Linked DNA regions of Rhizobium lentis. The protein of the gene in region 2 binds, or shares a complex with, the protein of the main gene of each other region. Links are inferred from orthologs where the notes say so. Each region holds a gene or a part of one and is shown on either strand. Other genes may lie near its edges. The genes, in order: pnp, J0663_RS17150 and eno.

Region 1 (9,632 bases), 1.6 Mb from region 2 along the record:
AAGGATCGCCTGATCGAGGAGAGGCAATCGCGTACCACCTTCGAAAACGCCGTCAATACCAAGGAATTCCTGGCAAGCCAGGGGCTTTCCCACTGCCTGCTGATCACCTCGGGTTTCCATATGCCGCGCTCCGTCGGCATCTTCCGCAAGCTCGGCATCGATATCGTGCCCTGGCCGACCGATTATCGCACCGACGGGCAGGTGAAACCGGACCTGGATTTCACCCAGCCGAACCTCAATGCCCAGAATATGGCGACGGCGATCCGCGAATGGTACGGCCTGATCGGCTATTATCTCGCCGGCCGGACATCGGAGCTTTACCCGCAATAGAGCGCCGCGCGTCCGCCGGACGCGCAAAGGACGCACTGCTTGGAAATCTATTTCTTCGAAATCGTGACGAATTTGGTGCCGCGCACGCGCGCCGTGACGATGCAGGGGTCACCTTCGGTGCGGTCGCAGAAACGCGGATGCATCTTCATTGCCAGCACCATGTTGCCGAAGCGCTGGACGAAGTCGTAGCCATAGATCTGTGCCGTCGCGATCATGAAATAACCGCCCTCGGCGACCTGCAGATAGAAATTATAGGTGCAGCCGTCGTCATTGCATTGCGGCCCCTTCTGCCCGTCGCAGGTCAGCAGGCCCTCATTGACCACCGCGTCGATCAGCCCGTCATTATTGATGTCCTGGCGGGTGATGAAGCCGTCGGCGAATTCGGCCGTCTTGCACTGCTCCTGAAAATGCTTCTTCTCGTAGATCTCAGGGTCGGAGATCAGCGACTGCTGCGCGAGCGCGGCAACCGGCACGGTGAGCAGCAGGACGATGTTGAGAACGGCGAGCACCAGCGTTTTCACGGGCATTCCTTTTCTGGACATAGGCTTTTTAGCGATGCATTTCGTCCCGAACCGGGCAGCGTTTTTGGGGAGAACGACATGCATGGAATAAAGACTGATGTTTTATGGCCGTGCCGCCTTGCGCCGCCCTTGCCGCCATGGTTCTTTCCAGAAACTGTTTGCCGGTTCCGGGGGCCGCATGTCCTTGCTCGTCTATCTCGATTATGCCGGCATTGCGCTGTTTGCCGCGACAGGTGCGCTCGCCGCCTCACGCAAGCAGCTGGATCTGATCGGCTTTCTGTTTTTTGCCATGGTGACGGGAACCGGCGGCGGCACCGTGCGCGACATCGTGCTCGGCCGCGTGCCGGTCTTCTGGGTGCTGAACCCCGCCTATATCCTCGTCTGCTGCATCATGGGCGTCATCGTCTTCTTCACCGCCCATCTGCTGGAATCGCGCTATCGCCTGCTGATCTGGCTGGATGCGATCGGCCTTGCCGCCTATTGCGTGCTCGGCGCCGCCAAGGGCCTTGCCGCCACCGGCTCGCCGACCATCGCGATCGTCACCGGCACATTGACGGCGACCTTCGGCGGCATCCTGCGCGATCTGATGGCAAACGAGCCTTCGGTGCTGTTGCGGCCCGAAATCTATGTGACGGCGGCTCTGATCGGCGCCGGCGTGTTCACGCTCGCCAATGCGCTCGGAATGCCGCTCTATCTCGCCTCCGGCTGTGGCGTCGTGGCCGCCTTTGCCGTTCGCGGCGGAGCCCTGTGGTTCGGCTGGACCTTCCCGATTTACAAGCACAAACCGGGACGTCATCCCGACGACGTGATGTGACGCCGTCAGCCCTGCTTGGCCCGCAGGCGGATCACCACGTCGACATGGGCGATCTCCATGCCCTCCGGCGGCTCCGGCAGATTGCCGATCGTCAGGTTGCTGACCGGAATGTCGACCACCTCGTTTTCGCCTTCGATGAAGAAATGGTGGTGGTCGGAAACATTGGTGTCGAAATAGGTCTTAGCGCTCTCGACGGCGAGGACGCGAATGAGACCGGCTTCGGTGAACTGGTGCAACGTGTTGTAGACGGTCGCCAGCGAAACCGGCACACCGGCGGCAACCGCCTCTTCGTGCAGTTCCTCGACGGTAAGATGCCGGTCGCCCTTGGCAAACAGAAGGTCGCCGAGCGCGACGCGCTGGCGGGTGGGGCGCAGGCCGGCGCCGCGCAGCCTTACCTCTATTGCGATCGGGAGTGCACCCGTCATCAAAACCAACTCCGGTTATTCCTGCATAAAGCAATCATGTTTCTTCAAGCGGTATAACTTTTGCATTCGAGCCTTTCAATAGTTCAATGGGGACAAGAGCCTGATAAACGCGGCAAAAACGGCCTTTTGACGCAAATAGGTCTGGTCGCGGCCCTGGCCTTCCTGTATGCGACCACCAAATAATGGCGCAAGCCTGGTCCGAGGCGATGGATGAAGCTGCCTTGCTTGTGCTTCATTTTCTGAAGAACTTGGACTACACGTTCACATCCATCGGCTTCACGCGGGGGGAAAAAGAAATTTTATGACAACCAGACAGTCCAGCTTCTCGTATGAAGAACTCATCGCTTGCGCCCATGGCGAGCTGTTCGGACCCGGCAATGCGCAGCTGCCGCTTCCACCCATGCTGATGGTTCACCGCATCACGGACATATCCGAAACGGGCGGCGCCTTCGACAAGGGCTATCTCAGGGCCGAATACGACGTCCGCCCCGACGACTGGTACTTTCCCTGCCATTTCGAAGGCAATCCGATCATGCCGGGCTGCCTCGGCCTCGACGGCATGTGGCAGTTGACCGGTTTCTTCCTGGGCTGGCTCGGCGAGGAAGGTCGCGGCATGGCGCTGTCGACAGGCGAAGTGAAGTTCAAGGGCATGGTCCGGCCACATACGAAGCTGATCGAATACGGCATCGACTTCAAGCGCGTCATGCGCGGTCGTCTCGTGCTCGGCACGGCCGACGGCTGGCTGAAGGCGGACGGAGAGACCATATACCAGGCGGCCGACCTTCGCGTCGGTCTATCGAAAGACAAGACCGCCTGAAACCGCATTTCGAGCGGCTGACGAAAACAACAAAGGTTTGATCAGATGAGACGGGTAGTTGTCACGGGTCTGGGTATCGTTTCCTCGATCGGGAGCGACGCGGCCGAGGTCACCGAATCCTTGCGCCAGGCAAAGTCGGGTATTTCCTTTTCCAACGATTTCGCCGAACACGGCTTCAAGTGCCAGGTCTGGGGCAGTCCGAAGCTCGGCCCGGCGGAACTTGCCGATCTGGTCGATCGCCGTGCCATGCGCTTCCTGTCGCAGGGCGGTGCCTGGAACCATGTCGCCATGAAGCAGGCGATCGCCGATTCCGGTCTGGAAGAGAAGGACTACGCTCAGAACGAACGCGCCGGCATCATCATGGGATCCGGCGGCCCGTCCACCCGCACCCTCATCGAGGCGGCAGAAATCACCATCAAGAACAACAGCCCGAAGCGCATCGGTCCCTTCGCCGTGCCAAAGGCGATGTCTTCGACCGCCTCGGCGACGCTTGCCACCTGGTTCAAGATCCACGGCGTCAATTATTCGATCTCGTCGGCCTGCTCGACCTCTGCTCATTGCATCGGCAACGCCGCCGAAATGATCCAGTGGGGCAAGCAGGACGTGATGTTTGCCGGCGGCCATGAAGATCTCGACTGGACGATGTCCAATCTCTTCGATGCCATGGGTGCCATGTCCTCCAAGTACAACGACACGCCCGATACCGCCTCGCGCGCCTATGACGTCAACCGCGACGGTTTCGTCATCGCCGGCGGTGCCGGCGTGCTGGTGCTGGAAGAGCTGGAGCGCGCCAAGGCGCGCGGCGCCAAGATCTACGCCGAAATCGTCGGCTACGGCGCGACCTCGGACGGCTACGACATGGTTGCTCCGTCGGGCGAGGGCGCTATCCGCTGCATGCGCCAGGCGCTCGCAACGGTGAAGGGCGAGGTCGACTATATCAACACCCACGGCACATCGACGCCGGTCGGCGACAGCAAGGAAATCGGCGCCATCCGCGAAGTGTTCGGCGCCAAGATCCCGCATATCCAGTCGACCAAATCGCTGACGGGCCATTCGCTTGGTGCGGCCGGCGTGCAGGAATCGATCTATTCCCTGCTGATGATGCAGCAAGGCTTTATCGGCGAAAGCGCCCATATCACCGAGCTCGATCCCGAATTCGACGGTGTGCCGATCGTGCGCAAGCGCATCGATAATGCGAAGATCGACACCGCCCTCTCCAACTCCTTCGGCTTCGGCGGCACGAACGCCACGCTGGTCTTCCAGCGCTACAACGGATAACGACATGACGGGAATCATGCAGGGTAAGCGCGGGCTCGTCATGGGCGTCGCCAATAACCACTCGATCGCCTGGGGGATTTCAAAGGCTCTCGCCGCACAGGGTGCGGAGCTCGCCTTCACCTATCAGGGCGATGCGCTGGGCAAGCGCGTCAAGCCGCTGGCTGCCGAGCTCGGCTCGGATTTCGTACTGCCCTGCGACGTCGAGGACATCGCTTCGGTCGATGCCGTCGTCGACGCGCTTGGCGACCGCTGGGGCAAGCTCGATTTCATCGTCCACGCCATCGGTTTTTCCGACAAGAACGAGCTGAAGGGACTCTACGCCGATACGACGCGGGAGAATTTCAGCCGCACCATGGTCATCTCCTGTTTCTCCTTCACCGAGATCGCCAGGCGCTGCGCTCCGCTGATGGAAGGCAGTGGCGCGATGCTGACTTTGACCTATAACGGCTCGACGCGCGTCATTCCGAACTACAATGTCATGGGCGTCGCCAAGGCGGCGCTCGAGGCTTCGGTGCGTTATCTCGCCGCCGACTACGGCCCGCGCGGCATTCGCGTCAACGCCATTTCCGCCGGCCCGATCCGTACGCTCGCCGGCGCCGGCATCTCGGATGCGCGCGCGATTCTCTCCTGGAATCAGCGCAATGCGCCGCTGCGCAAGACCGTGACCATCGACCAGGTCGGCAATTCGGCGCTCTATCTGCTCTCCGACCTCTCCGCCGGCGTCACCGGCGAGATCCACTTCGTCGATGCCGGCTTCAACATCACCTCCATGCCGACGCTGGATACTCTGCGCAAGGCAGACGTCGAATAGACGCGACTGATTGAAAATTCAAAGGCCGTGCGCATCCTCTGCGCACGGCCTTTTGTTTGACGGGTAAAACGATCTGTGTCGAAGCGGCCTGAGCCTTATTTCTTCGCCCACAGCACCTTGAAGCGCGCATTGCGGCAGGTTTCGCCGCTTTCCCTGAAATTGGCCGCCAGGACCGGCTCATAAGGCAGGCCGCGGTTGGCGACGAGCATCAGCCGGCCGCCGCCGCGAAGGGCGGATGCGGCGGCCTTGATCATTGCCTGGCCGAGCGAGGGCTCGGCGGCGTGTCCCTCATGGAAGGGCGGGTTCATGATGACTAGATCGTATTTGTCCTTGACCGGCTCGCCCGCCAGATCGTGCCAGAAGAAGCGCGCAGGCGCGTTCGGGCAGTTCTCCGCAAGATTATCCCTCGCAGCCTCCAGGGAGGCGTGGTTGGCCTCGTAGAGGTCAAGGCGCGCCAGTCCGCGCGATCTCTGCGCCATCTCGACCGAGAGGTAGCCCCACCCCGCGCCGAAATCCGCCACGTCTCCGGTAAAATCCTGCGGCAGGCGCGAGGCGAGCAGTTCTGATCCGGCGTCGATCCGGTCGTGGGAGAACATGCCGGCGGCCGCATGGAAGCGATCGTCGACGCGCACCGGCGCCTTTGCCAGTTTGGAGACAATGTCGCTGGCATCGGCCGGCCGGCCGAACCAGAAGGCGACGCCGTGATATTTCGGCATATGGTCGATGGCGAGGCCGAAACCTTCCAAGCGCTTGCGCAGCGGCTGGATGCCGTCCTCCTTGGCGCCGGCAACGACGATCAGCCCGCCGGCCCGCGTGCGGGTGATCGCGGCAGCGAGATTGGCCTCGTTCTCACCCTTGTGCTTGGTGCAGAGCACGAGCGCTGCGTCATAGTCCTCGCCGTCAATCTCAGGTGTCGCTTCCACCCGCTGCGCGAGCAGCTGGCGGTAGAGCGGCCGGAAACCCTGCACGGCGCTGAGCGAGGCGGCAAAACCGTCCGGTAGCGCAAAGCCTGCCTCGGCCCCGAGGAAGAGCACACGCTCGCCTTCGCCGGGCGGCTGTATTGTGCCGCTGGCAAAGGGATGGAACAGGGTCTTCAGCGTTTCGCGGCTCATGGATTTTATCTCATTTAGAATAGAAAAAGGGCGCGGAAGATTCCCGCGCCCGGAATTGGAGCTGGCAGACGCGGCTTATTCGGCCGCTTCTTCCTTTTTCTTCTCGTTCGCGATCTCCTGGCCGGTGGCCTGGTCGACCACCTTCATCGACAGGCGGACCTTGCCGCGCTCGTCGAAGCCGAGCAGCTTGACCCAGACCTTGTCGCCTTCCTTGACGACGTCCTGCGTCTTGGCAACACGCTCGGAAGCGAGCTGCGAGATGTGGACGAGGCCGTCACGGGCGCCGAAGAAGTTGACGAAGGCGCCGAAGTCGGCGGTCTTGACGACCGTGCCTTCATAGATCTGACCGATTTCAGGCTCGGCGACAATCGAGTGGATCCACTTGCGGGCGGCTTCGATTTCCTTGCCGGAAGAGGAGGCGATCTTGACGGTGCCGTCGTCCTCGATGTTGATCTTGGCGCCGGTCTTCTCGACGATTTCGCGAATGACCTTGCCGCCGGAGCCGATGACTTCGCGGATCTTGTCGACCGGAATGTTCATGACTTCGATGCGCGGTGCGAACTCGCCGAGCTGGCCGCGGCTTTCGGTGATCGCCTTGGCCATTTCGCCGAGGATGTGGGCGCGACCGCCCTTGGCCTGGCCCAGAGCGACCTTCATGATCTCTTCGGTGATGCCGGCGATCTTGATGTCCATCTGCAGCGAGGTGATGCCGTCAGCAGTACCAGCGACCTTGAAGTCCATGTCGCCGAGGTGGTCTTCGTCACCGAGGATGTCGGAGAGGACGGCGAAGCGGTCGCCTTCCAGGATCAGACCCATGGCGATGCCGGCAACCGGCTTTGCCAGCGGAACGCCGGCATCCATCAACGCCAGCGAGGTGCCGCAGACGGTCGCCATCGACGAGGAGCCGTTGGATTCGGTGATTTCGGAAACGACGCGCAGCGTGTAGGGGAACTGCTCCGCCGTCGGCAGCATCGGATGAATGGCGCGCCATGCGAGTTTGCCGTGGCCGATTTCGCGGCGGCCCGGAGAGCCCATGCGGCCCGTTTCACCGACCGAGTAGGGCGGGAAGTTGTAGTGCAGCATGAAGTTTTCCTTGTACATGCCCGTCAAGGAATCGACATACTGCTCATCTTCGCCGGTGCCGAGCGTGGCAACGACGATCGCCTGGGTTTCACCGCGGGTGAAGAGGGCCGAACCGTGTGTGCGCGGCAGCAGGCCGACTTCGGCAACGATCGGGCGAACCGTCTCGAGGTCGCGGCCGTCGATGCGGCTCTTGGTGTCGAGAATGTTCCAGCGGACGATCTTGGCCTGCAGGTGCTTGAAGATCGCGCCGACTTCTTCGGCCGTATACTTGGCTTCGACGCCTTCCGGCAGGAAGTGGGCCTTCACCTTGGCCTTGACGGCGTCGACGGCGGCGTAGCGGTCTGCCTTCAGGGTGATCTTATAGGCTTCGCGCAGTTCGGCTTCGAAATGCGTCAGCATCTCGCCTTCGAGCTCGGAATAGTCTTCCGGCTGGAAGTCGCGCGGCTCCTTGGCGGCGACTTCGGCGAGCTTGATGATCGCGTCGAGAACCGGTTGGAAGCCCTTGTGGCCGAACATCACGGCGCCGAGCATGACGTCTTCGTTGAGTTCCTTGGCTTCGGATTCGACCATCAGCACGGCGTCATAGGTGCCGGCGACGACAAGGTCGAGGCTCGATTCATCCATCTCGTCGAGATGCGGGTTGAGAACATACTCGCCGTTGATGTAGCCGACGCGCGCGCCGCCGACCGGGCCCATGAAGGGAACGCCGGACAGCGTCAGCGCCGCCGAAGTGGCGATCATCGACAGGATATCGGGATTGTTCTCGAGGTCATGCTGTACGACGGTGACGACGACCTGCGTGTCGTTCTTGTAGCCTTCCGGGAAGAGCGGGCGGATCGGGCGGTCGATCAGGCGGGAAACGAGGGTCTCGTTTTCGCTCGGACGTCCCTCGCGCTTGAAATAGCCGCCGGGAATCTTGCCGGCGGCGTAGGTCTTTTCCTGGTAGTTGACGGTCAGCGGAAAGAAGTCCTGGCCGGGCTTCGGCGCCTTAGCCGAGACGACGGTGGCGAGAACGACGGTTTCGCCGTAGGTGGCGAGAACCGCGCCGTCGGCCTGACGGGCGATCTTGCCGGTTTCGAGCTTCAGCGGGCGGCCGGCCCACTCGATTTCAACGCTGTGTGTATCAAACATATCTTGTCCTTCAATGCGGGAGCACGCGCCATCGCCGATATCAGGCGCAGCGCACAGTCGACCGCAATCAATGTGACGTATCACGGGCAAGACAACGGGAGGCTTTTCATCAGCAGTTCCTCGAACTGGGCGTTCCTGAGAAACTTGGGGCCAAAGCCTTAAAAGCTTTGGCCGAAAGCATCCGGCAATCCTGCCCCATGACAGGTCAACGGTTGGTTTGGCAGAACCGGCCCATCCGGGTCTGCCGGTCGTTCCACCGCTTGAGATAGGGCGCGGGCGGAACTTTTCATCGGGAACGTTGTCCCGAAACAGATCCGGCGGACGCTCGAAAGCGCCCGCCGGACAATCTTAGCGGCGGATACCCAGGCTGTTGATCAGCTTGGAATAGCGGCCTTCATCCTTCTTCTTGAGATAATCAAGAAGCGAGCGGCGGCTCGAAACCATCGTCAGCAGGCCACGGCGGGAATGGTTATCCTTCTTGTGGTCCTTGAAGTGTTCGGTCAGGTTGTTGATGCGTTCAGTCAGGATCGCGACCTGAACTTCCGGAGAACCGGTGTCGCCTTCGGCGGTTGCGTATTCCTTGATCAGCGCAGCCTTGCGCTCAGCAGTGATCGACATCGGATGATCCTTTCTATGAGAGGAGATTGAAGTCGCCAAAAGCCGGGATGCCGTCCAGCTTTGGCCGCGAATGCGAGCAGGCGGACCTGACGCTGGCGCTGCCTATAAACCAAATAAGCACCGATGGAAAGAGGGAGTATTCCCAGCGCTCAGCGCCCCGCCATCGCATCCCGGATCATCCTGTTATACCCCGCGGGATCCTGCAGCATGGCGAAATGGCTCGCACTCTTCAGGATTACGAGCCTGGCGCCGGGAATCTCCTTTGCCATCAACTCCGTGTGGTCGAGCTTGACGGCTTCATCATGATCGCCGATCGCAAGCGTGACCGGCACCGAGATCTTCGCAAGATCGGCGGCTGTCCAGGCCGGCTGGGTCGCCCACATCTCGGAGATCTGCGTGAAAAAGGCTTGGTATTCGGTCGGCGTCGGCGAAAGCTTTTTGTACTGGTCGCCGGCGACGTCGATGTAGTGGCTGAAGGTCTTGTTCTCCAAGACGTCGGCCTTGACACCATCGGTCGTGACGTTGGCCGCCTGGGCGATGACGCGAGTCAGTTTCTCCGGATGGTTCATCGCCATGTCGATGCCGATGATGCCGCCGTCCGACCAACCGACCAGAGTCACCTTGTCGATCTTCAGATGGTCGAGAAGAGCGACGTAGTCCGAGGTCATCAGATCGTAACCGAAAGGCTGCGC
Region 2 (10,111 bases):
TTTCGATTTCAGCTCGCATTTTCCTGCTTCTCTGTCTCGGTCTTCTCAAGTGCTGGTGGGATAGAGCATTTTCGCTTTTCTCCGAGCCACGGAGATGCTCTATCTTTTTAGTTTTACGCAATTCCTGACGCAAAACCGCTGAGCGCTTTTGCTGGAATTGCTCTAGAGACGCCCGCCGCTGAAGTAAAGAGCCGCAGCGGGCGTTCAAAATTCAGGCGAGGGTCAGAAAAGGCCTGGCGTGCCTGTCTGGACGGCCTGATTGGCCTGTGGCGAGGTCTTCAGGATTTCTTCGGGCGCCATGGTGCTGTCCATGCCGATGACGGAGAAGCTGTCGGCCGGGCCGGTGCCGGGCTTGAAAGCCTCGACGATGGTGTTCGGATCGCCGTCGGCGGCGGCCATGCCGGTCTTGCGGTCGATCGGGATCAGGTTCATGCCGGATGGAATGACGAATTTCGACTCCGGCATATCCTTGACGGCGGCCTGCATGAATTCGTTGAAGATCGGGGCGGAAAGCCCGCCGCCGGTGCCGCCGCGGCCAAGCGGCGCCGGCGTATCGAAGCCCATATAGAGGCCGGCGACCAGATCCGGCGTAAAGCCGACGAACCAGGCATCCTTTTCGTCATTGGTCGTGCCGGTCTTGCCGGCGACGTCGCGGCCGCCGAGGTCGATCTTGCCAGCGGCTGTGCCGCGCTGAATGACACCCTGCATCATCGAGGTGATCTGGTAGGCGGTCATCGGATCGAGAACGGTTTCGCGGTTGTCGACGACATTCGGCTCTTCCTGGTTCTGCCAGTCGCCGGCATTGCAGCCCTCGCAGAGGCGCTCCTCATGCCTGAAGATCGTCTTGCCGTAGCGATCCTGGATACGGTCGATCAGGGTCGGCTTGATCTGCTTGCCGCCATTGGCGATGACCGAATAGGCCGAGACCATACGCAGTACCGTGGTGTCGCCTGCGCCGAGCGACATGGAGAGAACCGGCAGCATGTGATCGTAGATACCGAAACGTTCGGCATATTCGGCGACGATGTTCATGCCGAGATCGTTGGCGAGACGTACCGTCATCAGGTTGCGCGAATGCTCAATACCCGAGCGCAGCGTCGATGGGCCGCCGACGTCGCCGCCGTAATTCTCCGGTCTCCAGACCTGGCCGCCGGAGACGATCTCGATCGGTGCGTCCATGATGACGGAGGCCGGCGTGTAGCCATTGTCCATCGCCGCTGCGTAGACGAAGGGCTTGAAGGAGGAGCCCGGCTGGCGCATCGCCTGGGTCGCGCGGTTGAATTCGGACTGGGAATAGGAGAAGCCGCCGACCATGGCAAGCACGCGGCCAGTCTTCGGGTCCATGGCGACAAGGCCGCCCTGTACCTTCGGCGGCTGGCGCAGGCGATAGGATGTCGACGCGTCGTCACCGAGCTTTTCGACATAGACGACATCGCCCGGACTCAAGACGCCGGCCGGCGATTTCGCGGTCTTGCGGGAGCCGTCCGCCGAACGGTAGGCCCATTGCATGCTCTTGGCATCGATCGTGCCGCGTTGGCGGTCGGCCGCGACCTTGCCGCTGCCATCCTTGGCCGGCTGCAGGCCGATGTCGACGGTGGCGTCGGAGGCGGCGAGCACAACGGCGAGACGCCATTCCGGCACGTCGGACAGCGCGGGAACATCGGCAAGCGCCTTGCCCCAGTCACCGCCCGCATCGATCTGCTTGATCGGTCCATGGAAACCGCGGCGCTCGTCATAGGTTACGAGGCCATCCTGCAGAGCCTTGCGGGCAGCAAGCTGCATCTGGGGATCGAGTGAGGTGCGCACCGAAAGGCCGCCCTCATACAGTACCTTCTCGCCATATTGGTCGATCAGCTGGCGGCGCACGGCTTCGGCGAAATAGTCAGAAGCGAAGAGCGATGGGCCGTTGCTGCGGGCGGTAACGCCAAGCGGCTGCTTCTTGGCTTCCGCGCCGTCGCTCTGGCTGACATAGCCGTTCTCGACCATGCGATCGATGACCCAGTTGCGGCGTTCCAGCGCTGCCTCAGGATGACGGAAGGGATGATAATTGGCCGGGCCCTTCGGCAGCGATGCCAGATAGGCCGCCTCGGCGACGGTCAGTTCGGTGACGGATTTGTTGAAATAGGTCAGCGCGGCGCCGGCAATGCCATAGGAATTCAGCCCAAAGAAAATCTCGTTCAGGTAGAGCTCGAGAATCTTGTCCTTGCTGTAGGCCTGCTCGATACGGAAGGAGAGGATCGCTTCCTTGATCTTGCGGTCGATTGTCTGGTCCGAGCTCAGAAGGAAGTTCTTGGCCACCTGCTGAGTGATTGTGGATGCACCGACCGGGCGGCGGCCGGAACCGAAATTTTGCAGGTTGACGAGGATTGCGCGACCGAGACCGGTGAGATCGACGCCCGGATGATTGTAGAAATTCTTGTCTTCGGCCGACAGGAAAGCGGCTTTGACGCGGTCTGGAACAGCCTGAATCGGCAGGAAAAGACGCTTTTCCTTGGCATATTCCGCCATGAGAGCGCCGTTGCCGGCGTGCACGCGGGTCGTCACCGGTGGCGCGTAGCTGTTCAGAACGGCATAGTCCGGGAGGTCCTTCGCGATATTGGCGAGGTAGATGGCAATACCCGCCGCCGCGACCAGGAACAGGACACAGGCCATTCCGAAGAAATATCCAAGAAGTCTAACCATATTTTCAGCTACCGGTCTCTTCGATCCTCAATCGGCGCAGGCGCAACGATTGCACAGATCAAGGCAATTTGCACGTTACGCGCGGCTTACTCCATGAGCGCTACCGCCACAAGCCGAATTCCGCGTCTCAGGCTTAGGAAACATAAGCCGGAGTAACGGCGCGAATGTGAGCAAAATAGGGCTCTGGCCGCCGCAATCACCGCTGCGGCAGCGTTTCATCAGGACTGTCACATCCAAGCAACGCCCTTCCCGCCGGCAATCGGAAGCACGCCGCTCAGAACTTGATTCATGGGATACGTCCAAGTCTTTGTTTTCATGAATATCGCCCGGAAGAACCCGGTCGATCTTTCGGCAGGCGTTCTTCAGCCGCCATTCGCCACGACACCGGTGCGGTATCGCTTCACCGCCTCTGTCAGGAGATCGGCGATCCTGCCGCGCCAGGTTTCGTCGAGCAGCAGTTTCTCGTCCTCGGCATTCGACAGGAATCCGAGCTCGAGAAGGATCGACGGCACGTCGGGGGCCTGCAGTACACGGAAGCCGGCATGGCGGTGCGGGTTGTTGATGGTGCTGACCTGGTCCTTGAAGGAATTCAGCACGCTTTCGGCCAGCGAGATCGAGAAGGCCTGCGTCTCACGCCGCGTCAGGTCGAGCAGGATGTCGGCGACCTCCGGCGGCTCGGCGACCGTCTCCTTGCCGGCGATCTGATCAGAGAGGTTTTCGCGTTCGGCCAGGTCTGCGGCGAGTTTGTCGGAGGCCTTGTCGGAGATCGTATAGACGGTCGCGCCGCGGATATCCTTCTGCTTCAGCGTGTCGGCATGCAACGAAATGAACAGGCCGGCATGGTTTTGGCGGGCGATCAGCACGCGCTGCGAAAGCGATAGGAACTCGTCATCGTTACGCGTCAGGAACGCCTTGATGCCGGGTTCCTTGTTCAGCCGGTCGGTCAGGGCCTTGGCGAAGGCAAGCGTCACCTGCTTTTCCTCGGTCTTGGTATCGACGCCGATCGCGCCGGTATCGATGCCGCCATGGCCGGCGTCGACGGCAATGACGAAATCGCCGGGGGCGGTTTTCTCGGGGGCTGGAATGGCACTCGTCGTCTGGGCCGCGCCAGCCTGATCGTTCCAGGCGCGATCGCTCCATGATTGTGTCTTGACCAATTCGGCAAAAGCCTGCTTGTCGATCATTTCGGCATCGAGCACCAGGCGATGGCCCCTGCCCGCCTCGTCGGCCTGCACCTTGGCGAGCGCCAGTTTTACCGGCCTTGCCGTCGTCAGCACGATGCGGGCGCTCTCCTCGTCCATTTTGCCGTAGCGGATATCCTTGAAGAGGCCGCGTGCGGCGAGATCCTTGGCTGGAAAACCGAAGGCGGTGGCCGGCAGATCGACGACAATACGCTCCGGATTGGCGATATAATGGACGGAGAAACGCGGTTCGCGGTCGAAGTCGATGACGATGCGCGTTCTGGCGTCATCGCCGATGATGCGCGCTCCATAAGCGAGCAGCGGATCCTTGGCCTCGGCCGCACCCGCGAGACCAGACAGGAAGCAACCGGCGACAAGTGCCGCCGTCAGAAAACGGCTTGCGAATTTCGATCGCCGCGTTGCCGACTGCGCGGCGATCCGAGCCCTCTTAAACAATTAACCGCCACATCCTATTTATACCGCGATGGACCGGACATGGCCGGAGCGGACGCCCGAGAGCGAAACGCCTTGCCGCCTGCCGAATCGCAATCACTTGTCCCCAGCTTCTATGCGTTTCGAAATCCATCAATATTATGGCACATTTGGCTTTTCCCTTGCTATTGTGACAGAGAAAACATACAACGCATTTTAAGGTAGAAGTGTTGACGGGATAGAGTCGCCGCAAGGGCTGCCAGCCAGATCTGGACCTGGCGCCACATCGGTCATCGTCCGCCGTCTCATGCGCTTCAACCCGAGAACTGGATCCTGATTTTCCGGCTTCTTGTCGGAACTTCATTGGTGGATCAGCCACCACGCTCTCAGGAGCAAACTCATCGGACCCGAACCGGGTCTTCGTATTTGTCGATCACGCTTGGTTGTTGATGGTTTCGCAGCAGGTTTTATCTGAAGTGTACAGGCCCCGGACCGAAATGGTTCCGGTTGCGATCTGGCTGCTGCTCTCCTCTTCGCGTCAGGCGCGACTTTCATTATCCGGCGCGGCCACGGTGGACCGCATTCTTTCTGTTTCTAAAGCAGTCGGGAATGCGCTCTCGCGGCCACGCCGAGGAGCACAGCTTACATGGCAGACAAAATGCTTATCGATGCGTCTCACGAGGAAGAGACGCGCGTCGTTGTCGTTCGCGGGAACCGCATAGAAGAATTTGACTTCGAGTCGCAGCACAAGAAGCAGATCCGCGGCAACATCTATCTTGCAAAGGTAACGAGGGTCGAGCCCTCGCTGCAGGCCGCCTTCGTCGATTACGGCGGCAACCGGCACGGCTTCCTGGCCTTCGCCGAAATCCACCCCGACTATTATCAAATACCGCTCGCCGATCGTCAGGCACTGCTTCGAGCCGAAGCCGAGGAGCATCGCCGCGACGAAGACGTCGAACACGTCGAAACCGCGCCGATGGTCGATCTTTCCAAGCAGGATCAGCCGGATGTCGGCATCGTTCCGGCAGAGGCGCCGGCAACGGCTGCCGTAGCCGAAGAGACCACCGCGGAAGAAGTGGCGGCAGCGCCGGAGGCGGCCACGGAAGCCCCGGCCAAGAAGGCAAAGCCGCGCCGCAGCCGCAAGAAGGCCGTCGAAGCAGCCACTGAGACGACCGCGACCGAGGATGCCGTCCCCACCGACGTCGAAGCCGAAGGCGCTTCGACCGTCGACAACGAGGATGACGGTTCGACCGGCGGCGCGATGGCCGCGATGGTGGAAACCGACGAGATTTCCGAGGATGTCGAGACCAGCAAGCGTCGCCGCGACGACGATGACGACGATGACGATCACGGCGAAGAGGAAGTCATCGAATCCGTCGGCGCCGAAGACGCGATGGAAGAAGTGCCGGACCGCGTGCAGCGCAAGCCGCGCAAGCAGTACCGCATCCAGGAAGTCATCAAGCGCCGGCAGATCCTGCTCGTGCAGGTCGCGAAGGAAGAGCGCGGCAACAAGGGCGCAGCCCTGACCACCTATCTCTCACTTGCCGGCCGCTATTCCGTCCTGATGCCGAACACGGCGCGTGGCGGCGGCATTTCCCGCAAGATCACCAATCCTGCCGACCGCAAGCGCCTGAAGGAAATCGCGCGCATGCTCGAGGTGCCGCAGGGCATGGGCGTGATCCTGCGCACCGCCGGCGCCAATCGCACCAAGGTCGAGGTCAAGCGCGATTTCGAATATCTAATGCGCCTGTGGGAGAACGTGCGCACGCTGACGCTGGCCTCCACGGCTCCCTGCCTCGTCTATGAGGAAGGCTCGCTGATCAAGCGCTCGATCCGCGACCTCTACAACAAGGACATCGGCGAGATCATCGTTGCCGGCGAAGAAGGCTATCGTGAAGCCAAAGACTTCATGAAGATGCTGATGCCGAGCCACGCCAAGGTGGTCCAGCCCTATCGCGACATCCACCCGATCTTCTCGCGTTCGGGCATCGAGGCCCAGCTCGACCGCATGCTGCAGCCGCAGGTGACATTGCGTTCCGGCGGTTACCTGATCATGAACCAGACGGAAGCGCTGGTTTCGATCGACGTCAACTCCGGCCGCTCGACGCGCGAACACTCGATCGAGGACACCGCGCTGCAGACCAACCTCGAAGCCGCGGAAGAAATCGCCCGCCAGCTTCGCCTGCGCGACCTTGCCGGCCTGATCGTCATCGACTTCATCGACATGGAAGAGAAGCGCAACAACCGCGCAGTCGAGAAGAAGCTGAAGGAATGCCTGAAGAACGACCGCGCCCGCATCCAGGTCGGCCGGATCTCGCATTTCGGCCTTCTGGAAATGTCGCGCCAGCGCATCCGCGCTTCCGTTCTCGAATCGACCACCCAGGTCTGCTCGCATTGCGGCGGCACCGGTCACGTCCGTTCGCAGTCCTCCGTCGCGCTGCACGTGCTGCGCGGGATCGAGGAATATCTGCTGAAGAACACCACGCACAACATCACCGTGCGCACCACGCCCGACATCGCGCTCTATCTGCTCAACCACAAGCGTCAGACGATCGTCGATTACGAAGCGCGCTTCGGTGTCGCGATCATCATCGACGCTGACGGTTCGGTGGGTGCCCAGCACTTCGCGATCGACCGCGGCGAACCTGTGGAAAATCCGGTCAAGATCGAAAGCCTCTTCAACTTCGCAGCCATTCCCGAGGATGACGACGACGATATTGTTATCGAAGCGGATGAGGACGAAGACGAGGAACTCGAGGAAAAGCCGGCCGCTGCCGAACGCGTTGCCACGGCACGCGCAGAAGGCGAAGGTGACGGCAACCGAAAGCGCAAGCGCCGCAGGCGCCGTCGCGGCCGCAACGGCAATGCAGAGCAGCCGGTATTGGCTGCAGGCGAAGCCGGCGACGAGGAAGAAGACGGCGAGGACGAAGGCAGCGAAGGCGATGAAACCGCCGCCGCCACGCCCGAGGCCCGTGCCGAAAACGAGGAATCGCAGCGCCGCAAGCGTCGCCGTCGCGGCAAGCGCGGCGGCCGCCGCAATCGCGCCGAGGACGGCTCTGAAGTGACGGTTGGTGAAGCCGGCGAAGGCAACGGTAGTGACGAGGGCGAAGGCGACGCCATTTCGGATGGCGGCGCTCCCAGCGAAGCCGAAATCGTTGAGACGATCGCCGAGCAGGCGGGCGAAGGCCAGGCTGCAATGGCTGCCGTCGAAGGCACTGCCGTCGTCGCCGAGGATGTGAAGCCCGCGCGTGGCCGCGGTCGCCGCAAGCCCGCCGCAGCGCCGGTCGAAGAACCGGTAGCAGAGGAAGTGACCACACCCGCCGTCGAAGCCGAACCGGAAGTGGTTGAAGCCTCCGCCGATCTCGGAGCACCTGCCCAGGAAGAGCCAAAGCCGGTTCGCGCCAACCGCGAATCCAACATCTCCTCTTCCGAGCCGACGGTGAAATCCACCCGCAGCGAAAATGGCGATAGCGACGACGGCAAGCCGAAGAAAGCCGGCTGGTGGCAGCGCCGCGGCTTCTTCTGAACGCTGATTTTCGGACGTAGATAATGAGATCCGGCTGCGGCAACGCGGCCGGATTTTGTTTATGGCGATGGATATCGTCGCCGATGTCAGAGGAAGCCGTAAACAGGGAGAAGGGACAATGCCGCAACCTCTCCGTCCCCCACCAACCTTTCGCGGGCACGTCCCTTGCTCCATTTACGGGGTCTGCAGGACGGGTCGAGACCAGTGGCTCGACCCCGGTAAGGGTTAGGGTGAGGGACAGCAATCAGCGCAAAACGCTTCGATATCGCTCGTCTCGACGCCGGCGCAGCGCCACGTCATCTCCAGCTGCGATCAGGCAGCCGGCGGGTAGAGCAGGTCGACGATATAGCTGGCGTCGAAGCGGGAGTCGAGCATGCCGTAGGTGGAGCGCCAGCCGCCGGCAAGCCGCGTCTCGATGAAGGCATCGGCAATGCGCCCTGCCCCAAGCCGGTAAAGTTCGGCGGCACCGGCCGCAAGCGCCAGCTGCTCGACGAGCAGGCGCGCAGCCCCCTCATCCTGTTCGCAGAGCGCGATTGCGGCGCGCAGCACGTCGATCGTCTTCTTGCCGGCCGGACCGAGGTCGCGGGCAAGGCCTGAGAAAACCGTTTCGAACAGGTCCTTGCCGCGGTTGAGCACACGCAGCACGTCGAGCGCCATGACGTTGCCGGAGCCTTCCCAGATGGCATTGACTGGAGCCTCCCGATAATGGCGGGCGATCGGGCGCTCTTCTATGTATCCATTGCCGCCGATGCATTCCATGGCTTCATAGATCAAGGCCGGCGCGATCTTGCAGCACCAGTATTTGGCGACCGGGGTCATGACGCGGGCATAGGCAGCTTGCTCGGCATTGCCGCGCGCCTTGTCGAAAGCATCGGCGAGACGGAAGGACAGTGCCGTCGCGGCAGCGATATCAAGCGCCATGTCGGCCAGCACGCGCGTCATGATCGGCTGGTTGACGAGCATCTTGCCGAAGACGCTGCGGCCGCGGGTGTGGTGCACGGCTTCGGCGAGAGAGGCGCGCATCATGCCCGAAGACGCCAGTGCGCAGTCGAGGCGGGTCAGCGTCACCATGTCGAGGATGGTGCGGATGCCGGCATCCGGGGCACCGAGCAGAAAACCGAAAGTGTCCGAGAATTCCACCTCGGAAGAAGCATTGGAGCGATTGCCGACCTTGTCCTTCAGCCGCTGGAACTGCAGACCGTTGGCCGAGCCATCCTCCAGAAGCCGCGGCACGAGGAAGCAGCCCATGCCCTCCTTCGTCTGCGCCAGCATGATGAAGGCATCGCTCATCGGCGCGGACATGAACCATTTGTGGCCGGAGAGCCGGTAGATACCTTCGCTGACCTTTTCGGCCGCACTCCGGTTGGCCCGGACGTCCGTACCGCCCTGCTTTTCCGTCATGCCCATGCCGATGGTGACGGCGGATTTCTGCATGGCGGGCCGGTTAGACGAATCATATTTGCGCGACAGGATCTTCGGCGCCCAATCTTTCTGCACCGCTGGCGAAGCCGACAGCGCAGCCACCGAAGCGCTTGTCATCGTCAGCGGGCAGAGATGACCGGCTTCCAGCTGGGCCGTCAGATAGAAGCGCGCGGCGCGGACCTTATGGGCGTCATCCTTGGCTTCGGTATCGGCCTGCGGATCCCAGACGGAGGAATGCAGCCCAACCGACATGGAACGGCGCATCAGCGCGTGCCAGGCCGGATGGAATTCAACGACGTCGAGGCGCTCACCGCGCGGGCCGTGGGTGCGCAACTGCGGCGTACCCTGGTTTGCCATGCGCGCCAGCTCCTGCGCTTCCGGCGAGGTGACGTAGCGGCCCATATTTTCCAGATCTTCGCGGATGCCGCGCGGCAGCGCCGCCGTCAGATCGACGATCAGCGGATCGGACCGATAGGCATTGATGCCGGACCACAGGCTCGGCTGGTTGAGTTCTGCGAGTTTGTCGTCAATCCGGTTGGCGGAGGTCATTATTCGCTTCTAGTGCAAGAACCCGGCAAGGGAAACCGGAAGTTATGATTCGCTCCCATCTGCTCTATCGGAATTCGGGCGAAAATGCATGGGGACATAAGCCTTTGCCCACAGCGCATGCTTGCCCCGACGGGCAGCACTCTTTATAGACCCGCAAGAGACAGCAAGAGGCAGTGTCATGGTCTTTTTCCCCCACCGCCACCTCATTGGCATCAAGGGCCTCACCGAGCAGGATATCACCTATCTCCTCGACAAGGCCGACGAAGCCGTCAAGATCAGCCGCCAGCGAGAAAAGAAGACGTCGACGCTGCGCGGGCTA
Region 3 (9,552 bases), 340 kb from region 2 along the record:
CGACGTCCACACGGCTGAGCAGTGCGCCGAGGTGGCAAAAGTGGTCGATGTCCTGCAGATCCCTGCCTTCCTTTGCCGCCAGACCGACCTTCTCATCGCCGCCGCCAGGACCGGGCGCGTCGTCAATGTCAAGAAGGGACAGTTCCTGGCGCCCTGGGACATGAAGAACGTTTTGAAGAAGCTGAATGCCAGCGGCAATCCGAATGTACTGCTGTGCGAGCGCGGCGCCTCCTTCGGCTACAATACGCTGGTCTCCGACATGCGCTCGCTGCCGATCATGGCGGCGATGGGCGCGCCTGTCATCTTCGATGCCACCCATTCCGTCGCCCAGCCGGGCGGGCAGGGCGACTCCTCCGGTGGCCAGCGCGAATTTGTCGAGACGCTGGCGCGCGCGGCGGTGGCGACGGGAATTGCCGGCGTCTTCCTCGAAACCCATCAGGACCCCGACAACGCACCGTCCGATGGCCCGAACATGGTCTATCTCAAGGACATGCCGCGATTGCTTGAGAAATTGCTTGCCTTCGACGCAATCGCCAAGGCTTGACGTTCAACAGGCTGACATGATCGTGGTTTAGGCCACGATGGAGCGCCCGTTCCAAGGCTGGAAATTGCCGCATTGTAATTTGCACGCCTTCGATTATGACAGGCTTCGAACGACTTATCACCCACTGAGCAGGAAGAACCCATGACTGCAATCACCGATATCATCGCCCGCGAGATTCTCGATAGCCGTGGCAACCCCACCGTCGAAGTCGACGTCTATCTCGAAGACGGCAGCATGGGCCGCGCGGCCGTTCCCTCGGGCGCCTCGACCGGCGCGCATGAGGCGGTCGAACTGCGCGACGGCGGCAAGCGCTATCTCGGCAAGGGCGTCGAAAAGGCGGTCGAGGCCGCCAACACTGAAATCTTCGACGCGATCGGCGGTATCGATGCCGAAAACCAGATCCAGATCGACAACATCATGATCGAACTCGACGGCACGCCGAACAAGTCGCGCCTCGGCGCCAACGCCATTCTCGGCGTTTCGCTCGCCGTCGCCAAGGCTGCCGCCCAGGCCTCCGGCCTGCCGCTCTACCGTTATGTCGGCGGTGCTTCCGCGAGCCTCCTGCCGGTACCGATGATGAACATCATCAACGGCGGCGCTCATGCTGACAATCCGATAGATTTCCAGGAATTCATGATCCTGCCGGTTGGCGCTGATACGATCGCCGAAGCCGTGCGCATGGGTTCGGAAGTCTTCCACACGCTCCGCAAGGAACTTGCGGCCCAGGGCCATAACACCAATGTCGGCGACGAAGGTGGTTTTGCGCCGGGCCTGAAGAGCGCTTCGGAAGCCCTCGACTTTATCGTCAAATCGGTCGAGAAAGCCGGCTACAAGCCGGGCGAGGACATCTACCTCGGCCTCGACTGCGCCTCGACGGAATTCTTCAAGGACGGCAAATACGTTCTCGAAGGTGAAGGCCGCACGCTCGAATCGGGCGCCATGGCCGAATATCTGGCCGAACTCACCGCCAAGTATCCGATCATCTCGATCGAGGACGGCATGGCCGAAGACGACTGGGACGGCTGGAAGACGCTGACCGATCTGATCGGCAAGACGACCCAGCTGGTCGGCGATGATCTCTTCGTCACCAACTCCGCCCGTCTTCGCGACGGCATCCGCATGGGCGTTGCCAACTCGATCCTCGTCAAGGTCAACCAGATCGGCTCGCTGACGGAAACGCTCGACGCCGTGAACACGGCGCACAAGGCTGCCTACACGGCAGTCATGTCGCACCGCTCCGGTGAAACGGAAGATTCGACGATCGCCGATCTCGCGGTCGCCACTAACTGCGGCCAGATCAAGACCGGCTCGCTCTCGCGTTCCGACCGTCTTGCCAAGTACAATCAGCTGATCCGCATCGAAGAAGGCCTCGGCCCCCAGGCCCAGTATGCCGGCCGCTCGATCATCAAAGGCTGATCGGTCTGATCTTGAGTGAATTGACCCGCGCCTTGCCGGCGCGGGTTTTTTGTTGCTTCATTTTACGGTCAACGAACGGTTAATCTCTGCGCGCTAGATTGGACGAATTGGTAATGCGTTCAAGAGCATGCGTGTATGTGGACAAAGCATCATAAGAAGAGAAAGCTCGGCCGCTTCGTCATTCCGGCTATGACGGTCGCCTTCCTTTCCTATTTCGGTTATCATTGCATTCATGGCGATTACGGCCTGCGTGCGACGGAGACGTTCGAGCGTCAGCGTGTCGCGCGCGAGAAAGAGCTTGCGGTGTTGAAGGCGAAGCGCGAACATCTGGAAAGTCAGGTGGCGTTGCTCAGCGACGGCTCGCTTGACAAGGATATGTTGGACGAAAAGGCGCGGTATCAGCTGAATATGTCGCGCGCGGACGAGATCGTCGTTTTCAACCATTATTCCAATTAACTGGAATTCGGTTAATTGATATTTCTACTGTATTACCAATGACTTAGCGCTGAATACGAGCCATGCAATTATGGCATTGCTGTGGTCATATTTCTTCCCTATGGTACGCGCCACCGAGAAACGACAAACCCATAGGGAGGGTTGAATGGCGCCGCGAAAGACCGCGACCGTTTCCAGCCGCAAAACTGCAGCAAAACCAGCAGCCAAAGCATCGAACGGAGGCCCGGTAGCCGACTTCGATCGGGATGAGGAACTCAAGGCCTATCGCGAGATGCTGTTGATCCGCCGCTTCGAGGAGAAGGCCGGTCAGCTTTACGGCATGGGCTTCATCGGCGGCTTTTGCCACCTCTACATCGGTCAAGAAGCTGTCGTCGTCGGCATGCAGATGGCGCAGAAGGAAGGCGACCAGGTCATCACCGCCTATCGTGACCACGGCCACATGCTGGCAACCGGCATGGAAGCGCGCGGCGTCATGGCGGAACTGACCGGGCGTCGCAGCGGCTATTCCCACGGGAAGGGCGGCTCGATGCACATGTTCTCGAAGGAGAAGCATTTCTACGGCGGTCACGGCATCGTCGGCGCCCAGGTTTCGCTCGGGACTGGTCTTGCTTTTGCAAATCGCTACCGCGGCAACGGCAATGTCGCCGTCGCCTATTTCGGCGATGGTGCGGCCAACCAGGGCCAGGTCTATGAGAGCTTCAACATGGCGGCCCTCTGGAAGCTGCCGATCGTCTACATCGTCGAGAACAACCGATACGCCATGGGCACGTCGACCGCCCGCGCCACCGCGCAGTCGAACTACTCGCTGCGCGGGTCCGGCTTCGGCATTCCCGGCATTCAGGTCGATGGTATGGACGTTCGCGCCGTCAAGGCGGCGGCCGACGAAGCGCTCGAGCATTGCCGCTCCGGCAAGGGCCCGATCATCCTGGAAATGCTGACCTATCGTTATCGTGGCCACTCCATGTCCGATCCGGCGAAATATCGCACGAAGGAAGAAGTGCAGAAGATGCGCTCCGAGCAGGACCCGATCGAGCAGGTAAAGGCGCGCCTCATCGAAAAGGGTTGGGCTTCCGAAGACGATCTGAAGGCGATCGACAAGGATGTCCGCGACATCGTCGCCGACAGCGCCGACTTCGCCCAGGCCGATCCGGAGCCGGATGCATCCGAGCTCTATACCGACATTCTGCTCTAATCGGGGAGGGAACCCATGCCTATCGATATCCTCATGCCCGCCCTCTCTCCGACGATGGAAGAAGGCACGCTGTCCAAATGGCTGAAGCAGGAAGGTGACAAGGTCACCTCAGGCGACGTGATCGCCGAAATCGAGACCGACAAGGCGACGATGGAAGTCGAAGCCGTCGACGAAGGTGTCATCGGCAAGTTGCTGGTCGATGCCGGAACCGAAGGCGTCAAGGTCAACACGAAGATCGCCGTGCTGCTGCAGGACGGCGAATCCGCTTCGGATCTCTCCGCCGCCAAGCCTGCCGCCGCGCCAGCCCCCGCGGTTGCTCAGGAAGAGAAGCCGACGAATAGCGGTTCAGCCTCAGCGCCGCTTCCGGCCGAGCCGAAGGCCGTCGTTCCGAACGACCCGGAAATTCCGGCCGGCACGGAAATGGTGTCGACCACCGTGCGCGAAGCGCTGCGTGACGCCATGGCCGAAGAAATGCGCGCCAATGACGACGTCTTCGTCATGGGCGAGGAAGTGGCCGAATATCAGGGCGCCTACAAGGTCACCCAGGGCCTGCTGCAGGAATTCGGCGCCCGCCGCGTCATCGATACCCCGATCACCGAGCACGGTTTTGCCGGCGTCGGCGTCGGTGCGGCAATGGCGGGCCTTCGCCCGATCGTCGAATTCATGACCTTCAACTTCGCCATGCAGGCGATCGACCACATCATCAACTCTGCCGCCAAGACGCTTTACATGTCCGGCGGCCAGATGGGCGCTCCGATCGTGTTCCGCGGCCCGAACGGCGCGGCGGCTCGCGTCGGTGCCCAGCACAGCCAGGACTATGCCGCCTGGTACAGTGCCATCCCCGGCCTGAAGGTCGTCATGCCCTACACGGCTTCCGACGCAAAGGGCCTGCTGAAGGCCGCGATCCGCGATCCGAACCCGGTCATCTTCCTCGAAAACGAAATTCTCTACGGCCAGCACTTCGACGTGCCGAAGCTCGATAATTTCGTCCTGCCGATCGGCAAGGCCCGCATCCATCGGCCAGGCAAGGACGTCACGGTCGTCTCCTTCGGCATCGGCATGACCTATGCGACGAAGGCGGCCGCTGAACTCGAACAGCTCGGCATCGACGTCGAATTGATCGACCTTCGCACCATCCGCCCGATGGATCTTCCGACGGTCATCGAATCCGTCAAGAAGACCGGCCGCCTCGTCACCGTCGAGGAAGGTTATCCGCAGTCGTCGGTCGGCACCGAAATTGCCACCCGCGTCATGCAGCAGGCTTTCGACTATCTCGATGCGCCGATCCTGACTATTGCGGGCAAGGACGTGCCGATGCCCTACGCCGCCAATCTCGAAAAGCTCGCCCTTCCGAATGTCGGCGAAGTCGTCGATGCGGTGAAGGCTGTCTGCTACAAATAAGGGGAGGGTATTTCGATGCCGATCAATATCACGATGCCCGCCCTCTCTCCGACGATGGAAGAAGGCAATCTGGCCAAGTGGCTGGTCAAGGAGGGTGACACGGTCAAGTCTGGCGATGTGATCGCCGAGATCGAGACCGACAAGGCGACGATGGAAGTCGAAGCCGTCGATGAAGGCACGGTCGCCAAGCTGGTCGTTCCGGCCGGCACCGAGGGCGTCAAGGTGAACGCGCTGATCGCGGTTCTTGCCGCCGACGGCGAGGATGTCGCCGCTGCCGCAAGCGGCGCAGGCTCTGCCGCTCCGGCGCCCAAGGCTGAGGCTGCTCCGGCACCGAAGGCCGAGGCTGCACCGGTCGCGCCGGCGGCTGCACCGGCACCTGCCGCTGCACCCGCGGCGGTTTCGTCGGACGGCAATCGCACCTTCTCCTCGCCGCTTGCGCGCCGTCTCGCCAAGGAAGCCGGTATCGACCTTTCGGCGGTCGCCGGCTCCGGCCCGCATGGCCGTATCGTCAAAAGCGACATCGAAGCCGCCGTTGCCGGCGGTGGCGCCAAGCCGGCTGCCGCACCGGCCGCCGCTGCCGCTGCGCCGCAGGCCGCGGCTCCGGCTGCAGCGCCGAAGGCTGCTTCGGATGACGCCGTGCTCAAGCTTTTCGAACCAGGCTCCTACGAGCTCGTGCCGCATGACGGCATGCGCAAGACGATCGCCCGGCGCCTGGTCGAATCCAAGCAGACGATCCCGCATTTCTACGTCAGCGTCGATTGCGAACTCGACGCGCTGATGGCTCTGCGTGCCCAGTTGAACGATGCGGCTCCGCGCAAGGACAACGCTCCGGCCTACAAGCTCTCGGTCAACGACATGGTCATCAAAGCCATGGCGCTGGCGCTGCGCGATGTTCCGGATGCCAACGTGTCATGGACCGACAGCAATATGGTCAAGCACAAGCACGCCGATGTCGGCGTCGCCGTCTCGATCCCCGGCGGCCTGATCACGCCGATCATCCGCAAGGCCGAGGAAAAGACGCTGTCGACCATCTCCAACGAGATGCGCGACCTCGGCAAGCGGGCCAAGGACCGCAAGCTGAAGCCCGAGGAATATCAGGGCGGCACCAGCTCGGTCTCGAACATGGGCATGATGGGGGTGAAGAATTTCGCTGCCGTCGTCAACCCGCCGCATGCGACGATCCTCGCGGTCGGCGCCGGAGAACAGCGGGTCGTCGTCAAGAACGGCGAAATGGCGATCGCCACAGTCATGAGCGTGACGCTCTCGACCGACCATCGCTGCGTCGACGGTGCGCTCGGCGCCGAGCTGCTGCAGGCCTTCAAGGGCTACATCGAAAATCCGATGGGCATGCTTGTCTGATAGCGAAGCGGAGGCGGAAATGACCAAAACCGTTCTTTGCTATGGTGACTCGCTGACCTGGGGTTATGACGCCGAGACGATCGGCCGTCATGAGTACAAGAACCGCTGGCCAAGCGTGCTTCAGGCAGCGCTCGGCAGCGAGGCGCGCGTCATCGCCGAGGGTTTGAACGGTCGCACGACCGCTTTCGACGACCACCTTGCCGATTGCGATCGTAACGGCGCCCGGATCCTGCCGACGATCCTGCAGACGCATGCGCCGCTCGACCTCGTCATCCTGCTGCTCGGCACCAACGACATGAAACCGGTTGTCGCAGGTTCGGCCTTTGCCGCCTGCCAGGGCATCAGCCGGCTCGTACGGCTGATCCGCAATCATGCCTGGCCCTTCGAATTCGACGGGCCGGAGATCCTGATCGTGGCGCCGCCGGCGATCTGCGCGACGGGCAACGTCCCCTTCGCCGCATCCTTTCCTGGCGGCATAGAGGAATCGGCAAAGCTCGCAACGCTTTATCGCGATCTTGCCGATGAACTCGGCTGTGGCTTCTTCGACGGCAATTCCGTCGCCAAGACCACGCCGATCGACGGCATTCACCTTGATGCCGACAACACGCGTTCGCTCGGACGCGGGCTGGAATCGATCGTGCGGATGATGTTGGGAATCTGAGAATGACCGCCTTCATAGCCCTGCGGCAGGCCTCACGGCGGGATGCCTCGGAGCTGGCGATTCTGGCGGACATTGCCTCGCATGGCTTTGCCTCCTGGCTCTGGTTCGCTGACGTGGCGAACGGCGTGAGCGACACGCCGCTGGAGCGGGGCAGGCTGAAGATGAGCGAGGAGGGAGCAGTCGGCGGCTGGCGGGATGCTGTCGTCGCCGAAGCCTATGGCGAGGTCGCAGGTGTCGCGATCGGCCATGCGCTGGACGAAGGCATCGGCGATATCGAGGCGAGCATTCCGGCGACCGAACCGATGCTCGCCCTGCAGAAAACGGTTGTAGGAAGCTGGTTCATCGGCAGTCTCGGCGTCTACAGCCACCTGCGCGGCATCGGCATCGGGGGCAGACTGCTGGAGGATCAGATCGAAAGGGCCGATCGCCGGCCCGTCAGTCTCATTACCGCAAGTGATAACGAAGCGGCTTTGTCGCTTTATGGAAGAAACGGATTCGTGGAGGCTGCGCGCGCCGATGCCGTGCCGCTCTTCGACAACAGCAAAAGACACGCGTGGGTGCTCATGACCCGCGGGGCAGCGTAACAAAGGCAGGAAACACATGGCTGAATCCTACGACGTCATCATCATCGGCTCCGGCCCCGGCGGCTATGTCGCCGCCATCCGCGCCAGTCAGCTCGGGCTCAAGACGGCAATCGTCGAGCGCGAACATATGGGCGGCATCTGCCTGAACTGGGGCTGCATCCCCACCAAGGCGCTGCTGCGCTCTGCCGAGGTGCTCGACCACGCCAATCACTTCAAGGATTACGGCCTGGTTCTTGACGGCACCGTCAAGCCGGATGCCAAGGCCGTCGTCGGCCGCTCGCGCGCCGTTTCCGCCCGCCTCAACGCCGGCGTCGGCTTCCTGATGAAGAAGAACAAGATCGACATCATCTGGGGCGAAGCAACGTTCACCAAGCCCGGTGAGATCGTCGTCGGCAAATCGTCGAAGCCCGTCGTCGAGCCGCAGCACCCGCTGCCGAAAAACGTCAAGAGTGAGGGCACCTATACTGCCAAGCACATCATCATCGCCACCGGCGCCCGTCCGCGTGCGCTGCCCGGCATCGAGCCTGATGGCAAGCTGATCTGGACCTATTTCGAGGCGCTGAAGCCGGATGCACTGCCGAAGTCGCTGATCGTCATGGGCTCGGGCGCAATCGGCATCGAATTCGCAAGCTTCTACCGCTCGATGGGCGTCGACGTCACCGTCGTCGAAGTCATGCCGACCATCATGCCGGTCGAGGATGCCGAAATCACCGCTATCGCCCGCAAGCAGCTGGAAAAGCGCGGCCTCAAGATCTTTACCAGCGCCAAGGTCACGAAGGTCGAGAAGGGCGCCGGCAGCATCACCGCGCATGTCGAGACTTCTGATGGCAAGGTGCAGCAGATTACCGCCGACCGGATGATTTCGGCCGTCGGCGTTCAGGGCAACATCGAGAACCTCGGTCTCGAAGCGCTCGGCGTCAAGACCGACCGCGGCTGCGTCGTCGCCGACGGTTACGGTAAGACCAATGTCGCCGGCGTCTATGCGATCGGCGATGTCGCCGGCCCGCCGATGCTCGCCCACAAGGCCGAGCACGAAGGTGTGGTCTGCGTCGAAAAGATCGCCGGGCTGCCGAACGTTCATCCCACCGACAAGGGCAAGGTTCCCGGCTGCACCTATTGTAATCCGCAGGTCGCTTCCGTCGGTCTCACCGAAGCCAAGGCCAAGGAGTTGGGCCGCGACATCCGCGTCGGCCGCTTCTCTTTCGCGGCGAACGGCAAGGCGATCGCGCTCGGCGAAGATCAGGGCATGGTGAAGGTGATCTTCGACAAGAAGACCGGCGAGCTGCTCGGCGCCCACATGGTCGGCGCCGAAGTCACCGAGCTCATCCAGGGCTTCGTCGTCGCGATGAACCTCGAAACAACGGAGGAAGAGCTGATGCACACGATCTTCCCGCATCCGACCGTCTCGGAAACGATGAAGGAAGCGGTGCTCGATGCCTATGGCCGGGTGCTGAACGCTTGATAATTTCCGGGGCTGCCCATTTTGCCCAGAGTGGATAGCCACTCCGGCTGGGGGTGGAAAAAACGAAAGGAAATCATCATGTCTATGGAGACGCAGGCGTTGCTGGTATTTTTGCTGATCGGGCTGGTTGCAGGTTTCCTCGCAAGTCTCGTCGTCGGCGGCGGCGGCCTGATCCGATGCCTGCTGAGCGGCATCATCGGCGCCTTCGTCGGCGGCTATCTGTTCAGCGCGCTCGGCATCTCTCTGGGCATTGAAAACGCGCTGGTCGTGCAAATCATCCACGCCACGGTCGGCGCCATCATCGTGGTGCTGGTGGCCAGAGCGGTGGCATAGGGTAAACGGGTCGAACCCAAAGGCAGGGCTGAAATGGAAAGTGTCGGCTGGATTTCGGCAATCATCATCGGCGGGTTGGCGGGCTGGCTCGCCGGCAAGCTGATGGAGGCGCGATACGGGATTTTCCTGAACATCGTGCTCGGC

What was found.
Region 1: the proteins of J0663_RS17150 (region 2) and pnp are in contact, whole or in part, in a cryo-EM structure (PDB 9QH0), measured with the Escherichia coli proteins. The link is inferred for Rhizobium lentis from one-to-one orthologs.
Region 3: the proteins of J0663_RS17150 (region 2) and eno are in contact, whole or in part, in a solved structure (PDB 2FYM), measured with the Escherichia coli proteins. The link is inferred for Rhizobium lentis from one-to-one orthologs.

Annotation. Positions count from the first base shown.
Region 1 is NZ_CP071454.1:1,933,333-1,942,964, forward strand. What follows is about bases 5,754-8,655. They hold pnp (polyribonucleotide nucleotidyltransferase), read right to left. Parts: upstream 8,323-8,655; coding sequence 6,184-8,322; downstream 5,754-6,183. Other genes in these bases: J0663_RS09225 (class I SAM-dependent methyltransferase), read right to left, coding at 5,754-6,108. Outside these bases: J0663_RS09190 (YdcF family protein), read left to right, coding at 1-330; J0663_RS09195 (hypothetical protein), read right to left, coding at 378-851; J0663_RS09200 (trimeric intracellular cation channel family protein), read left to right, coding at 1,030-1,665; iron response transcriptional regulator IrrA, read right to left, coding at 1,671-2,090; 3-hydroxyacyl-[acyl-carrier-protein] dehydratase FabA, read left to right, coding at 2,392-2,907; fabB (beta-ketoacyl-ACP synthase I), read left to right, coding at 2,953-4,185; enoyl-ACP reductase FabI, read left to right, coding at 4,190-4,996; more of J0663_RS09225, read right to left, coding at 5,092-5,753; rpsO (30S ribosomal protein S15), read right to left, coding at 8,671-8,940; J0663_RS09240 (alpha/beta fold hydrolase), read right to left, coding at 9,090-9,632. UniProt on the Escherichia coli protein: Involved in mRNA degradation. Catalyzes the phosphorolysis of single-stranded polyribonucleotides processively in the 3'- to 5'-direction. Also involved, along with RNase II, in tRNA processing.
Region 2 is NZ_CP071454.1:3,575,229-3,585,339, reverse strand. The notes cover bases 4,641-8,021. They hold J0663_RS17150 (Rne/Rng family ribonuclease), read left to right. Parts: upstream 4,641-4,941; coding sequence 4,942-7,821; downstream 7,822-8,021. In the rest of the region: J0663_RS17160 (penicillin-binding protein 1A), read right to left, coding at 223-2,682; J0663_RS17155 (N-acetylmuramoyl-L-alanine amidase), read right to left, coding at 3,045-4,319; J0663_RS17145 (acyl-CoA dehydrogenase family protein), read right to left, coding at 8,134-9,792; J0663_RS17140 (aspartate carbamoyltransferase catalytic subunit), read left to right, coding at 9,971-10,111. UniProt on the Escherichia coli protein: Endoribonuclease that plays a central role in RNA processing and decay. Required for the maturation of 5S and 16S rRNAs and the majority of tRNAs. Also involved in the degradation of most mRNAs.
Region 3 is NZ_CP071454.1:3,916,502-3,926,053, forward strand. What follows is about bases 1-2,822. They hold eno (phosphopyruvate hydratase), read left to right. Parts: upstream 1-685; coding sequence 686-1,960; downstream 1,961-2,822. Other genes in these bases: kdsA (3-deoxy-8-phosphooctulonate synthase), read left to right, coding at 1-544; J0663_RS19060 (FtsB family cell division protein), read left to right, coding at 2,096-2,416; pdhA (pyruvate dehydrogenase (acetyl-transferring) E1 component subunit alpha), read left to right, coding at 2,562-2,822. Also shown: more of pdhA, read left to right, coding at 2,823-3,608; J0663_RS19070 (pyruvate dehydrogenase complex E1 component subunit beta), read left to right, coding at 3,624-5,009; J0663_RS19075 (pyruvate dehydrogenase complex dihydrolipoamide acetyltransferase), read left to right, coding at 5,025-6,368; J0663_RS19080 (SGNH/GDSL hydrolase family protein), read left to right, coding at 6,388-7,029; J0663_RS19085 (GNAT family N-acetyltransferase), read left to right, coding at 7,032-7,613; lpdA (dihydrolipoyl dehydrogenase), read left to right, coding at 7,630-9,075; J0663_RS19095 (GlsB/YeaQ/YmgE family stress response membrane protein), read left to right, coding at 9,154-9,408; J0663_RS19100 (GlsB/YeaQ/YmgE family stress response membrane protein), read left to right, coding at 9,442-9,552. UniProt on the Escherichia coli protein: Catalyzes the reversible conversion of 2-phosphoglycerate (2-PG) into phosphoenolpyruvate (PEP). It is essential for the degradation of carbohydrates via glycolysis.